2 regions of the Geobacillus sp. genome follow, and region 1 is predicted to be linked to the other one. Evidence: predicted binding sites of a transcription regulator. Region 1 holds the regulator's gene; the other holds the start of a gene.

The links. Region 1 encodes Rex, which represses fermentation and respiration genes when NADH is low (regulators of the CRP and FNR family bind a similar motif). Its sites were predicted from a motif close to TTGTGAAATATTTCACAA; they were not measured.
Region 2: IKE44_RS02455 (TIGR04053 family radical SAM/SPASM domain-containing protein) is a predicted target of Rex. The motif match lies at 1,873-1,890, and genes of this name have one in related genera.

The regions. Positions count from the first base shown of each region.
Region 1 covers NZ_JAFWFM010000097.1:124-10,406, forward strand. The annotation lists rRNA gene rrf (5S ribosomal RNA) at 1-17, shown strand, start outside; gene tsaE (tRNA (adenosine(37)-N6)-threonylcarbamoyltransferase complex ATPase subunit type 1 TsaE) at 243-701, shown strand; gene tsaB (tRNA (adenosine(37)-N6)-threonylcarbamoyltransferase complex dimerization subunit type 1 TsaB) at 698-1,438, shown strand; gene rimI (ribosomal protein S18-alanine N-acetyltransferase) at 1,398-1,850, shown strand; gene tsaD (tRNA (adenosine(37)-N6)-threonylcarbamoyltransferase complex transferase subunit TsaD) at 1,847-2,860, shown strand; gene IKE44_RS06190 (ABC-F family ATP-binding cassette domain-containing protein) at 3,564-5,495, opposite strand; gene moaC (cyclic pyranopterin monophosphate synthase MoaC) at 5,591-6,079, shown strand; gene IKE44_RS06200 (redox-sensing transcriptional repressor Rex) at 6,095-6,736, shown strand; gene tatA (twin-arginine translocase TatA/TatE family subunit) at 6,754-6,906, shown strand; gene tatC (twin-arginine translocase subunit TatC) at 6,927-7,676, shown strand; gene IKE44_RS06215 (YdiK family protein) at 7,741-7,920, opposite strand; gene IKE44_RS06220 (CPBP family intramembrane glutamic endopeptidase) at 7,917-8,651, opposite strand; gene groES (co-chaperone GroES) at 9,012-9,296, shown strand; gene groL (chaperonin GroEL) at 9,415-10,283, shown strand, end outside.
Region 2 covers NZ_JAFWFM010000040.1:8-4,945, forward strand. The annotation lists gene IKE44_RS02440 (hypothetical protein) at 489-656, opposite strand; gene IKE44_RS02445 (DUF2249 domain-containing protein) at 786-1,019, shown strand; gene IKE44_RS02450 (molybdenum cofactor guanylyltransferase) at 1,125-1,703, shown strand; gene IKE44_RS02455 (TIGR04053 family radical SAM/SPASM domain-containing protein) at 1,939-3,057, shown strand; partial or broken gene IKE44_RS02460 (ABC transporter permease subunit) at 3,269-3,854, shown strand; partial or broken gene IKE44_RS02465 (MFS transporter) at 4,143-4,938, shown strand, end outside.

The DNA.
Region 1 (10,283 bases):
GTAGGTCGCTGCTAGGCAATCTTATTCACCAGGGAGTAGCAACACGCCTAATTCCCTTTTTCTTTTTGTTTTGCGAGTTTGATCTCAGGACTGCCCGGGAGGCTCAATATAGCCTTAGCAGGGCAGTCCTTTTGTTTTGTATGGCTGTTTTTTTGGCGCCGGCAGTGGCAACGTTGCCGTTCCTTATGGTAAAATTTCAAAAGCGGAAGCAAAGATGATAAAATGGAATAAGGTGGAACACCATGAAGCAGTTTGAACTTACCGTGCATTCTCCGGAAGAGACGAAGGCGGTTGCACGCCGGCTCGGAGAACGGCTTCAGCCGGGGATGGTCATCGCGTTAGAGGGAGATTTAGGTGCGGGAAAAACAACGTTTACGAAAGGGATTGCCGAGGGGCTGGGCATTGTACAAAACGTCAACAGCCCGACCTTCACGATTATCAAGCAGTATGATGGGCGGCTGCCGCTTTATCATATGGATGTGTATCGGCTTGAAGACGAATGGGAGGATCTCGGATTTGATGAATATTTTAACGGTGATGGTGTTGCGGTTGTCGAGTGGGCCCATTTGATTGCGGGGCAGCTGCCTGAGGAGCGGCTGACCGTTTCTTTGTTTCGCCATGGCGGCGATGAACGGAGACTTGTCTTTGAGCCGTCAGGGTGGCGCTATGAACAGCTATGCAAGGAGATTTTTGCGTCATGAAAATATTAGGGATTGATACATCGAATATGCCGCTAGGCATTGCTGTGGCGGATGGGGATGTTATTAAAGGGGAATTCATTACGAGTGTCAAAAGAGATCATTCTGTCCGGACGATGCCGGCCATTGAGTCGCTGCTTCGGCAGTGCGGAATGGCGCCCAATGAGCTTGATTTAGTTGTTGTTGCGAAAGGCCCTGGATCTTATACCGGGGTGCGGATCGGTGTCACCATTGCGAAAACGCTCGCTTGGTCGCTCGGCATTCCGATAGCCGGCGTCTCGAGTTTAGAGGTGCTCGCCGCTAATGGCCGGTATTTCCCCGGTTTGCTCGTCCCGCTGTTTGACGCGCGGCGCGGACAAATTTACACCGGGTTGTACCGGTACGAGGACGGCGCGCTCCGATGCCTTGAAGCGGACCGGATTGTGGCGGCGGACGAGTGGGCCGATCATTTACGCAGACGGGGAGAGGATGTATTGTTCATCGGAGCCGATGCGCCGGTATATAGTGAGCTGTTTCGGAGCCGCTTGGGCGGGCGGTTTTTCATGACGCCGCCGTCGTTGACATTGCCGCGGCCAAGTGAGCTCATCATGCTCGGAAAAGAGAAAGAACATGAGAATCCGCATACGTTTGTGCCGAATTACATCCGTCTTGCGGAAGCGGAAGCGAAATGGCTTGCGAAACAAAAAGGGGACGGGGACGATGGGGATCGATGTGCAATTCCGGCCGATGACCATTCATGATATCGATGAGGTCGTGCAAGTCGAACAGGCGTCGTTTACCGCGCCGTGGAGCCGGGAATCTTTTTATAATGAACTGATGTACAATCGTTACGCGAAATATATTGTCATGGTGCACCGCGGACGGATCATCGGGTATGCGGGGATGTGGCTCGTGATTGATGAAGCGCATGTGACGAATGTCGCTGTGCTGCCACAGTTTCGCGGACAAAAACTCGGCGAAGCGCTTATGCGCCGCCTTATGGAAACAGCCAAGCAGCATGGGGCGGCGACGATGACGCTGGAAGTGCGCGTCTCGAACCATGTCGCCCAGTCGTTGTACCGAAAGCTTGGGTTTCGCAATGGCGGCATCCGCAAACGGTATTATCCGGACAATTTTGAAGATGCGCTAGTGATGTGGGTGAAACTGACATGAATGAAAACGTGCATGTACTAGGTATTGAAACGAGCTGCGATGAAACAGCGGCGGCCGTGGTGAAAAACGGAAAAGAGATTTTATCGAATGTTGTGGCGTCGCAAATGGAAAGCCATCGGCGGTTTGGCGGTGTTGTGCCGGAAATTGCCTCGCGCCATCATGTCGAACAAATTACACTCGTCATGGAGGAAGCGATGCGGCAGGCTGGCGTATCGTTTTCCGATCTTGATGCCATTGCGGTGACGGCCGGACCGGGGTTGGTTGGGGCGCTCCTTGTCGGGGTGAACGCCGCAAAGGCGCTCGCGTTTGCCCACGGGTTGCCGCTTGTCGGGGTGCATCATATTGCTGGTCATATTTACGCCAACCAGCTCGTGGCGGAGATGAAATTTCCGCTGTTGGCGCTTGTCGTTTCCGGCGGGCATACGGAGCTTGTTTACATGGAAGGCCACGGGGCGTTTCAAGTCATTGGCGAGACGCGCGACGACGCTGCTGGTGAGGCGTATGACAAGGTGGCGCGGGCTTTAGGCCTTCCGTACCCAGGAGGACCGCACATCGACCGGTTGGCTCATGAGGGCGAGCCCGTGATTGATTTGCCGCGAGCGTGGCTTGAGGAAGGTTCGTATGATTTCAGCTTCAGCGGCTTAAAATCAGCGGTTCTCAATGCGCTCCACAAAGCGAAGCAGCGCGGCGAGGAGATCGATCCGAGACAGATGGCCGCGAGCTTTCAGGCCAGCGTCGTCGATGTGCTGGTGACGAAAACAGTGCAGGCGGCGAAACAGTACAATGTGCGGCAAGTGCTGCTCGCCGGCGGAGTGGCGGCCAACCGCGGGCTTCGGGCTGCACTGCAGGAGAAAATGAAAGAGCTCCCCGATGTGGAGCTTGTCATCCCACCGTTATCGCTATGCACTGATAATGCGGCGATGATTGCCGTTGCGGGAACTGTGTTATATCAACAAGGAAAGCGGGCTGATTTGGCGCTCAACGCCAATCCAAGCTTGCCGCTTGTCTAGAAGGTCGGTGATTTAGTACAAAATACTGCTAGCTCCACTTGTTTCTCAATTAGAGAAAAACTGTGGAATCAGCCTTCTTTTTTGGCGAAATGCCGTTGATTTGCTCGTGACAGCAGTTTGTCACCGGCCTTCTAGGAGGTTGGGGATTTCATAGAGCGGATCGCTTAGGGCAGGTGGTCTGCTCTTTTTTGTTTGGCAAGCGGAACGGCCGTCGGGTGGGGACTTGTTGTGCATATTTTTATCCATAGGTTGTGGACAATGTGGAAAAGTAAAAAAACATGATAACGGCGAGGAGTGCAATACACAATCATTTTTTCATATGAGGAAAGGGATTGGTTGTGGATAATGTGGAAAAGTCGGTGAATAACTTCTGTTTTGCACAGAAAAGTGTGGATTTCTTTGTGTATAATGTGATTAACACAAAAACGGGGCTGACCTAAAAGGTCGCCTGCCTTCAAGATAGGCGCACGTCTAGTGCGGCAGAAACAGCAAGCATATATATGCAACGAAAGAGGGTGTTCCAATCCTTTGGGGACACCCTCTTGTCAGTCATCGTCCTTCACCTAAGAAGCAGCTTTCATGAACAAGGCAAAAGGCTGCTAAATGAGTTTGGCCTGTGATCGGCCTGGCGCGGTGATGCGCACGAGCAGTGCACATGAAGCCGCTAGATGCCCGTGTTGGCGTTCCCTGGCAGCGGATTGGCTCAAAACGAGGCGTAGAGCTGTTCCCACTCGGCCAATAACGTTTCAAGCTGCTGTTTCCGCTTTTCGTTTTCTTGCGTGAGCTGCTGCACGGTTTCATAATCGCCGTATACAGACGGGTCGCACAGCTGCTGCTCGGTTTCAGCGATTTGTGCTTCCAGTGCGGCGATCTCGGCTTCGATCTCTTCCAGACGGCGCTGCCGTTGGCGCTGTCGTCTTTTTTCCTCTTTTTCTTGCTCGTATGTGGATTTGGCTGTTTCGCCGCTGTCCGGTGATGCGGGCGGGTGGGAGTCCAGGCGCGCCAATTCGCGCATTTCTTCTTTTTTCGCCACGTAATAGTCATAGTCTCCTAAATATTCGACAAGCCCATCGCCCGAGAGTTCAAACAGCTTTGTCGCGATGCGATTAATGAAATAGCGGTCGTGGGAGACGAACAAGATCGTTCCCGGATAGTCGACAAGCGCCTGCTCGAGCATCTCTTTGCTGTCAAGGTCGAGATGGTTGGTCGGTTCATCCAACAAGAGAACGTTGGCTTTTTGCAGCATGAGTTTGGCGAGCGCCAGGCGTGCTTTCTCTCCGCCGCTTAAGGCGGAAACCGGTTTTAAGACGTCGTCGCCGGAAAACAAAAAGTTGCCGAGCACGGTGCGAATTTCTTTTTCGGTTTTGTCCGGGTAGGCGTCCCACAACTCGTCGAGCACTCGTTTGTTTGTCGACAGTTCCGCCTGGTTTTGGTCGTAATAGCCGATTTTCACATTTGCACCGTACCGGAGCTTTCCGGATTGGACTGGGAGCTTTCCGGCGATCGTCTTCAACAATGTCGACTTGCCGATGCCGTTTGGTCCGACCAAGGCGACACTCTCCCCCCGTGTTATGCGAAAGCTGATTTGGCGGATGACCGGTGCGCCTTCGCGATAGCCGGCGGTCAATTGCTCTGCGGTGAGCACCTCATGGCCGCTCGGCCGCTCAATCGCAAAAGAAAAAGAAGCTGATTTTTCATCTCCGGCCGGGCGTTCAAGCCGCTCCATTTTTTCGAGCTGCTTTCGCCGGCTTTGCGCCCGTTTCGTTGTCGAGGCGCGGGCGATGTTGCGCCGGATGAAGTCTTCGAGGCGGGCGATTTCCTCCTGTTGCTTTTCGTATCGTTTTAGCTCTTGTTCGTATTGCTCGGCCCGAAGCTCCAAATAGCGGCTGTAATTGCCGCTATACCGCTTAAGCGTCGCGTTGGACAGCTCGTACACTTCGGTGACGACTTTGTCCAAAAAGTAGCGGTCATGGGAAACGAGCAGAACGGCGCCGGGGTATGCCTGTAAATATTGCTCGAGCCATGTGAGCGTATCGAGGTCCAAATGGTTCGTCGGCTCGTCTAAAATAAGCAAGTCCGGCTTGGCCAACAGCAGTTTTCCAAGGGCGAGCCGCGTCCGCTGTCCGCCGCTTAGCGAGGAAACGGGCGTTGTTTGGTAATCGTATGACGAAAATTGCAGCCCGTGCAAAACAGAGCGGATGTCGGCTTCATACTGATAGCCCCCTTGTTCTTTGTATTGCTCTTGCAAGTTGTCATACGCTTGAAGCGTTTTTTCGTAGCGGGACGGATCGGCGAGCAGATCCGGGTCGCCAAGCTGGGCGCCGAGCTCTGCTAGCTGCGCTTCGATCGCCCGGAGCGGCGCGAATACGTCCAGCATCTCGTCCCAAATGGAGCGTGACGAGTCGAGCCCGCTGTTTTGCGCCAAATAGCCGATTTTGATATGGCTTGGCTTGATGATTTCACCGCTGTCGGAAGAAAGTTCGCCGGCGATGATCTTCAGCAGCGTCGATTTGCCTGCGCCGTTGCGGCCGACAAGAGCAATGCGGGCGCGGGACTGTATTTCTAGTTTTATATTCGATAAAATAAGGTCAGCGCCAAAATATTTCGTGATTCCATTCACTTGCAAAATGATCATGTCCGTCACCTCGCGAATAGTTTAACGTAAGTCGCGAAAACGGTCAAAGACAGATAACGAAAAATGGTGTATAGTGATAAATGGAGGAGATTGTCTTGTCATCGTTTACGCATTTCAATGAACAAGGCCGGGCGAAAATGGTCGACATTACGAACAAGGAAGATACGATCAGGATAGCGGTGGCGAGAACGAGCGTCACCGTCAATGAAGAGATTTACGAAAAGATGACGAACAATGCCATTGAGAAAGGTGATGTGCTGGCGGTAGCCCAGGTGGCCGGGGTCATGGCGGCGAAAAAAACGGCCGATCTTATTCCGATGTGCCATCCGCTTATGTTAAAAGGCGTCGATATTGCCTTTGCTTGGGAAAAAGAGGCGGAAGCGTATAAACTTGTGATTACCGTGACGGTCAAAACGAAAGGGAGCACAGGAGTGGAGATGGAAGCGCTGACGGCGGCTTCGGTATGCGCATTGACTGTGTACGACATGTGCAAATCGCTCGATAAAGGAATGACGATCGGTCCAACGTATTTGGTCGAAAAAACGGGCGGGAAGTCCGGCCATTATCGACGGAAAACCGATTAGCTGGGGGATGAAACGATGAGCAACGAACAACCGAAAATCCCGCAGGCGACTGCCAAGCGTCTGCCGTTATACTATCGGTTTTTGGAAAATTTACATGCCTCAGGGAAGCAGCGCGTGTCCTCCGCCGAGCTGAGCGAGGCGGTGAAAGTCGATCCGGCGACAATTCGCCGCGACTTTTCGTATTTTGGCGCGCTTGGCAAAAAGGGATACGGGTATAATGTCAATTATTTGTTGTCGTTTTTCCGCCAGACGCTTGAAGAGGATGAGGTGACCGAAGTCGCCTTGTTTGGCGTCGGCAATTTAGGCACCGCCTTTTTAAACTACAACTTTTCGAAAAATAACAACACGAAAATTGTCATGGCGTTTGATGTCGATGAACGGAAGGTCGGAACGACAGTCGGCGGGGTGCCGGTCTATCATCTCGATGAGCTGGAGGAGCGGCTTCGCGGCGACATTCCGATCGCGATTTTAACCGTGCCGGCCGCCGCGGCTCAAGCGCTGACCGACCGCCTTGTCGCGCAAGGAATTAAAGGCATTTTAAACTTTACTCCGGCGCGGTTGAACGTGCCGAACCATATTCGTGTCCATCATATCGATTTAGCCATTGAGCTGCAGTCGCTCGTCTATTTTTTGAAAAACTATCCATCGCCATCGTAAAAAGGAGAGAACAACACATGAAATATTTGTTGCTCGTTCTTGTCATTTTGTTGCTGTTTGGCACGAAAAAGCTGCCGGAGTTGGGGCGGTCGTTCGGCCAGTCGCTTCGCGAGTTTAAAGACGCCACAAAAGGGCTCGCTGATGACGAAGAAACGAAAACCGACCGATGACAAGGCAGGATGGGGAAACGATGAATGACAAAGAAATGTCCGTGTATGAACACCTCGGAGAGCTGCGGAAACGGCTGATCATCGTGCTTCTCTTTTTCGTTGCGGCGCTTGTAGCCAGCTTCTTTTTTGTCGATGACGTCATTGTGTATTTGCAGCACACTGTGGAAGCGAAACAGCTGACGATGAACGCGTTCCGCCTCACCGATCCGATTAAAGTGTATTTTCAGTTTGCCTTTGTCATCGCCGCTGTACTGACTGCTCCGGTGCTGTTGTATCAAATTTGGGCGTTTGTCAGTCCGGGGCTGTATGAAAAAGAGCGGAAAGCAACGCTCAGCTACATTCCAGCATCGATCATTCTATTTTTAGCCGGGGTTGGTTTTGCGTATTTCGTCTTGTTTCCATTTGTCGTCCGGTTTATGAATCAGCTGGCGGAACGGCTCGGCATTCAACAGATGATCGGCATTAATGAATATTTTCAGTTTTTGCTGCAGCTCGTGCTGCCGTTTGGCATCGTGTTTCAGCTGCCGATTGTTGTCCTGTTTTTCACCCGCTTAGGGCTTATTACGCCGCAGCTTCTTGTTCGCATCCGCAAGTATGCGTATTTGGCGCTGCTTATTTTAGCGGCCGCCATTACGCCGCCGGATGTGTTGTCGCAAGTGATCGTCATGATTCCACTGACGCTTTTGTATGAGGGGAGCATCTGGGTTGCCAAAATCGGCTATCGAAAGGCGCAATTAGCGGCGGAGGAAGGAAGCGGCGATCCATATTGAGGGCAGCATCAAGAGGACGGTTCATACGGCGCCAGGCAAAAACCCTCCCCCAATGGGGAGGGTTTTATTGTCTCGGTGTGAAGAACAAGCGAAAGGCGGTGCCGAAATCAAAAGCGGCCAGCGCCGCCAACGCGATGGTTGAGACGTTCCAAATCGTTTCATGAACGCTTTCGATCGCCAAATACGTAAACAGGAAGCCCAAGATGAAATACGGAACAGAAAACAGCCGCGGATGGCGCGTCATAGCCAAATCCTCCAAATGGCCAGCGGCAGTTCCGCTTGGCGCATCATGTTTTCCAATTCATCAGCCAACAAAATTTGAACGGCAACGACAAACGTGTTCATTGCTACATGGGCGAACATCGGCACGAAAATGCGTCCGGTTTTGGCGTATAAAAAGGCGAACACCATCCCCATGGATGTGTACAAAAGCAAATGCTCCGGCTCCATGTGGGCGAGAGCAAACAGAAGCGAGCTGGCCAGCGCTGCCAACCAAAAGTTGTATTTTTCATAAAGCGAGCCAAAAATGATTTTGCGGAAGATGAGTTCCTCCAAAACCGGGCCGATGACCGACGTGACGACGACGAGCAATGGCGTCAGGCGGATGATGTCGATGATTTGCCTTGTGTTTTCCGAGCCCGGCTCAATGCCCAATAGACGCCATTCGATGTTGGCGGCAACGCTTTGCGCGGCAAGCGCCAAAAAGACGCCCGAGATCGCCCACATCCATGACGAGGCGAGCGGCAGCCGCCGCATTGTCCGTTCATCGCGGTCGCCGCGCAGCAGCCATAAAATGATGGCAAAAGCCAATAAAAAGCTGATGACCGCCCAATAGCCGGAGGCAATTTTCGCTGCTTCGAGACGTGTTTGCGCGCCTTGGCCGACGCCGAGGGAGCGAAGGAGCGGCACACCGACAAAGGAAGACAGCTGCATGGCGATATAGGTGATGATGACATACCAGTAACGGCGCTTCAAATCGTTTTACCCCTTTATTTCAAATATATCCGTATTGTAGCACATGTTCGGCGAAATGATAAGAAAAGCGCGCCGGCCGTGGTTGGCGCGGCCGCCACAAAAAAATTGCCTAGCGTTGTTTATTGATGTTAGAAATGTGCAATAATGAAAATGGATTTTGTGCGCCGATTGATCTGGGGCCTGACAGCTTGTTATCCCATTTTCTCCTTATCTTCGCGCATGAAAGAAAAACAGTTATTTTTTTGTATTTCCTACTTGCAAAACGGAGAAGAGTTCATTAATATTATAAGTGTGTTAGCACTCAATAATGATGAGTGCTAATAAGAACGGCGAAAACTATCGTTAAGGAGGTTGTTTCCCGTGTTGAAGCCATTAGGCGATCGCATTGTCATTGAAGTCGTGGAAACTGAAGAAAAAACGGCTAGCGGCATCGTGCTGCCGGATACGGCGAAAGAAAAGCCGCAAGAAGGCCGCGTTGTCGCTGTCGGTGCAGGCCGCGTGCTTGACAACGGCCAACGCGTTGCGCCGGAAGTTGAAGTCGGCGACCGCATCATTTTCTCGAAATACGCCGGCACGGAAGTAAAATACGACGGAAAAGAATACTTAATTTTGCGCGAAAGCGACGTTTTGGCTGTCATCCGCTAATATATTGCGTTTACCACATAAACATTCCGGAAAACTGACATATCCTTAACTTTATGACACGAATACTTACCTTTTTCACGGCATGCAGTGAAATAAATTCATAAGGAGGTAACGGGGTATGGCAAAGGAAATTAAGTTCAGCGAAGAAGCGCGCCGTGCGATGTTGCGCGGGGTGGACAAACTCGCAGACGCAGTGAAAGTCACATTAGGTCCGAAAGGCCGCAACGTCGTATTGGAGAAAAAATTCGGTTCTCCGCTCATCACGAACGACGGGGTAACGATCGCGAAAGAAATCGAACTCGAAGACCCGTTTGAAAACATGGGCGCGAAACTGGTCGCTGAAGTCGCCAGCAAAACGAACGACATCGCTGGGGACGGGACGACAACGGCTACCGTATTGGCTCAAGCGATGATCCGTGAAGGATTGAAAAACGTGGCAGCTGGCGCCAATCCGATGGGCATCCGCCGCGGGATTGAAAAAGCGGTAGCGGTAGCGGTTGAAGAATTAAAAGCCATCTCCAAACCGATCAAAGGAAAAGAATCGATCGCCCAAGTGGCTGCGATCTCGGCTGCTGACGAAGAAGTCGGCCGATTGATCGCTGAAGCGATGGAACGCGTCGGCAATGACGGCGTCATCACGCTTGAAGAATCGAAAGGCTTCACGACGGAACTCGACGTTGTCGAAGGGATGCAATTCGACCGCGGTTACGTTTCGCCGTACATGATTACAGATACGGAAAAAATGGAAGCTGTTCTCGAAAATCCGTACATCTTGATTACAGACAAAAAAGTATCGAGCATCCAAGAGCTGTTACCGGTTCTTGAGCAAGTCGTGCAACAAGGCCGTCCGCTCCTGATCATTGCGGAAGATGTCGAAGGCGAAGCACTCGCAACGCTTGTTGTCAACAAACTGCGCGGCACGTTCAATGCGGTTGCTGTCAAAGCGCCTGGCTTCGGTGATCGCCGCAAAGCGATGCTCGAAGACAT
Region 2 (4,938 bases), on a different contig from region 1:
GTTGATTTATCAAGCTTTCTCAGCTGTTTGAACGCGTTTTTATCACGGATTCAGGAGATATATAGCAGCCCTGGAAAAGCGAGTGATGATGAATCGCTCCTTTCTTTTGAGGACTGGGGAAACGAACGTGTAGAGTAAGTAGTTGAGGAAAGGGATGGGATTGTAGCGCAGAACAAATGAGGACAATCGTTCCCCATTCATATTATAAATGATTCGTAGAAATTTGAAAATAACGTTTTGTGTCATTGTCGCTTTGTATCCGTCCAGGAAAAGGAGTGCGTTTTAGCCCGTACGGTCATGTTAATCCCGGCAGCGACATTGTTTTTAAGAAAATCGAACTTCCTTTCTTTAATAATAGGGAGAAACAAGGGATTTAATCGGAATCGTTCATGATCAATGTACGATTTAAAAAAGAAAGAGCTGGCTCCAAAAGTCCACTTGTTAGTGGATTTTTGGGTCAGCCCCCTTTCATTTGTGAACGTTTTCAATCACTTGTGGCATTTGTCCGGCGTGGTGTGTTCGGTTTCCTTTTGCTTGTCATGGCATGGAAAGCAGTACAACGTCTCTGTTTCTCGGCTGACGACGCCGTTTAAAAACCCATGCAGACAATGGATCGGCTTGCCGCATTGCGCGCAAAAGCCAACAAGCTCTTCCAACCGCCATTTCTCCTTTCATGGGGATTGAACATGTTCACCTTCGGGCTGTGACGCTCGTCACTACCCCCCAAGGTTCAAGCGGTTATGATAAAGTATATAATTCATTATACTACAAAGGAGGCCAATGTTATGAACCAATTTGCTGCCAAAATCCACGCCCCGGACTATCCGCCGCGCGATCGCCATCCGGCAATTTTTCGGCTGTTTGACAATTTGAAGCCGGGGGAAGTGATGGAGCTGACGAATGACCATGACCCGCGTCCGCTGCAATACCAATTCATGATGGAGCGTCCGGATCAGTTTACATGGGAGTACTTAGAGGAAGGGCCGGACGTATGGCGGGTGGCCATCGGCAAAAAATAAATCATCCGCTCCATAGGGATTTCCGTCGACAGGCGGAAATCTTTTTTTTTCGCCGGTTCGTATGGTACGGTAGGGACAGATGATGTTCGGAAAGAGGGGATAGAGATGAAACGAGCCATTGCCGGAGCGGTGCTCGCCGGCGGCCAGTCGCGCCGGTTCGGGCGGCCGAAGGCGTTTGCGCTGCACGAAGGCGCCCCGTTTTTCACTTGGTCGGTCGCGGCGCTTGATCCGATCGCGGATGAATTGTATATCGTCAGCCACCCGTCGCTTGTCGATGAATTCCGCCGCCAAACGGATATCCCGGTGCTGCTCGATGTCGAGCGCTGCCGCGGCTGTGGGCCGCTGGCCGGCCTTTACACCGTTATGGAACAGAGCCGAGCGGATTGGGTGTTCGTCTTGCCGTGCGACATGCCGTACATGCGGCGGGAAGTGACAGAGCGGCTTGCTTCCTATATTGATCCGATGTTTGACGCCATCGTCCCGCTCCATGGCGTCCGTCCCGAACCATTGGTCGCCTTATACCACCGACGGCTTCGCTCCGTGATCGCCGAGCTGCTTGATGCCGGCGAACGGCGGATGATCTCGCTTATTGACCGCGCCCGCGTCCGCTATGTTGACGCCCAACAGCTTGCCGCGGATGAAACCGTATGGCGCAATGTCAATACGGAGGGAGAGTACCGGTGAAGGGGGAATTGTGGCCGAAGCAGACATAGCATATACTTTTTTTCAATCAGAAGAGCCATCCTTGCTTTACTTTTTGGGCGTATGTCGGGTCAATATATTATACCGCCTGTTCAGATGGCTGTCATCTTCGCCCATGGTACGATCGCCCTCTGTTGTGGCTTTGCTGTGGATGTGATCGATATCACATAACGCGCCTGAATGTTGCGGTACAATGGAGGCCAAGGAGGGGGCCGCAATGCGAGATTTTAATGAAAATCCGTTTATTGTGATTTGGGAATTGACGAGAGCTTGTCAACTCAAGTGCCTTCATTGCCGCGCCGAAGCGCAATACCATCGCGATCCGCGCGAGTTGACGTTTGAGGAAGGGAAAAAACTGATCGATGAGATTTACGCGATGGATCAGCCGATGCTCGTCTTTACGGGCGGCGATCCGCTCATGCGTCCGGATGTGTACGATTTAGCGAAATATGCGATCGATAAAGGGCTGCGCGTGTCAATGACGCCAAGCGCGACGCCGAACGTGACGAAAGAGGCGATCCGCAAAGCAAAAGAGGTCGGCCTGTCGCGCTGGGCATTTAGCCTTGACGGGCCGAACGCCGAGATTCACGACCATTTCCGCGGCGTGAGCGGCTCGTTTGATTTGACGATCCGTGCGATTCAATACTTGCATGAGCTCGACATTCCCGTGCAAATCAACACCGTCATTTCGCGATACAACGTTCATGTGCTTGATGAAATGGCGGAATTGGTTGAGAAGATGAAATGCGTCCTTTGGAGCGTCTTTTTCCTTGTGCCGACAGGCAGGGGGAAGGAGGAGGACATGATTTCCCCCATCGAGCATGAGCGGGTGTTCCGCTGGTTGTATGAAACGAGCAAGCGCGTTCCGTTTGACATTAAAACGACAGCCGGCCAGCATTACCGCCGCGTTGTGCTGCAGGCGAAAATGCGCGAAGGAAAAGCGACAAAAGGCGGCATCCGTTACGAAGATGTGTTGAACCAAGGGTTGACCGGACAAGTCGACGGGCTCGGCCGCGCGCCGAAAGGAGTAAACGACGGCAACGGTTTCGTCTTTATTTCCCATATTGGCGACGTCTATCCGAGCGGGCTGCTGCCGGTCAAAGCCGGGAACGTCCGGGAAACGCCGCTGGCGGACATTTACCGACACTCGCCGATTTTCCAAGACTTGCGCAATCCGGACAAATATAAAGGAAAATGCGGCGTCTGCGAGTTCCGATATGTGTGCGGCGGCTCTCGTTCACGCGCTTACGCTGTAACGGGCGACTATTTGGAAAGCGAGCCGTATTGTGTTTACATTCCAAAGGCGCTGCGGACAAAAGAGCGAAGCCAACGGTAAGAAGGCGGTGAAAAACAGCCGCTTAAAATGACGGCGCTACGGCGTTCGTGAGATGGTTGCCCGGGCGCATGCGGCGGATGTTGGATGTGTGTTCAAAACATACGGGGGAGGAGCAGGCGCCCTTCCCCGTTTTTGTTGAAAGATCATTCGTGGTTCAACTCGACTATAAAGGTCTCGGGCCCGGTCGGCGCTGCGCTTCCTCCTTTTGGTGTTTGTCGCTGCGCTGTTGTTGAATGCTGTTTTGTTTCTTTCGCTCGGCCTGCTCGTGATGGCGTTGGGCATTTTGGTCTTGGTGATTCCGCCTACTTTCGAAGAGTTTGCCCGCATGGTCTGCTTTTTGTTGTTATGTCTTGTGTATATCGCCTTTTGGCTGAATCACGGCATTTTGTTTTCCGTCGTCTTCCGCCAGGCGGCGACATCCGCGTTGTCGTCGATGGCCGTTTGGCTGTTTTTCAATCTTTTCTACTCGATGATCGTGGAAGTGTTTGCGAAATCGTTTTTGCAGTTTGATGCCATTACGTCCGTCGAGCAGGCGGTCGGCCGTCAAGAGTTGGTGCTTGGTCTCATGAGATTGTCGCCGAGCTACTTGTTCAATGAATCAACAACCGCCTTTTTCGCCGGACGTCCGAACGCTAGGGATCGTCACGGTGGAGCAAACGGCCGGCGCTGTTGCGACCCCCTTGCCATTCTCGCAAAGTTTGCTGCTCATTTGGCCGCAGGTGACCGCGCTCATTGCCGCCACTCTCATCTGCTTTGCGATCGCGTATTGGTTGTTTATGAGGCAGGAGATACGGGCGGAGTGGGTGAGAAAACAAGTTGTTTCCGTAGACGGGGCGGAAGAGATGTGTGCGCCCAACAGCGTTTCTTATCGTTCGGATGTGAAAAACGTTCTGCCAAATCGTGTCCGTTCCTTTTGGGGACGGGCTTTTTCTTTTTTTGGATGTGACAAAACCGTGACAACGCTTGTGGCAAAATGGTGACAACAGGCAAGAATGTGATAAGCCTCACAAATCTGTTTCCTTTTCCTGTGTATGATGGAAGTACAAACAGCGTCACAAATTTTGAAAGTTTGGGAGGGGCTTTTCATGAATAAACAAAAGGCGCTGCTGCCGATTACGACGTTCGCCATGTTGTTTTCATTCGTCGTGTGGGCCGTGTTTTCGCCGCTTGCGAGTACGTTTCAGCAAATGTACGGGCTGACATCGACGTAAAAAAGCATTTTGGTCGCCATTCCGGTGCTGCTTGGCTCGATCATGCGTGTGCCGCTTGGCATTTGGACGGACCAGATCGGCGGGCGCAGGCTGTTTTCGCTGCTGCTCTTGTTTCTTGTCATTCCGCTTGTTGGCGCAGGGTTTGCAGATTCGTATGCGATGCTTCTGTTTTGGGCGTTTTTCATCGGCATGGCCGGAACGTCGTTCGCCATTTCGATGACGTTCGTTTCCCGCTTGACTCCGCCGGAAAAGCAAGGGACGGCGCTTGGGATTAACGCGATGGGCAACATCGGCACGGCGGTTGCTTCGTTTTCCGTTCCATCGATTGCCGCAGCGTTTGGTGTGCCTTGGACTTTTTGGGGGATGATCATTCCGGTTGTCGTCATGCTCGTTCTCGTTTGGTTTTTCACACCGGATATGCCGAAACCGAAACAACAAAAAACGGTGCGTGAATCGCTGTCGGTATTGAAATATAAACATACGTGGACGTTGTCGCTCTTTTACTTTGTTACGTTCGGGGCGTTTGTTGCTTTCGGCATTTACTTGCCGGCGCTGCTCGTTGACTTGTATGGGTTGACGCCAGTGGATGCTGGGATGCGCGCGGCTGGGTTTACTGTACTCGCTACGCTCGCGCGGCCAGTCGGCGGCTATCTTGGCGATAAAATCGGAG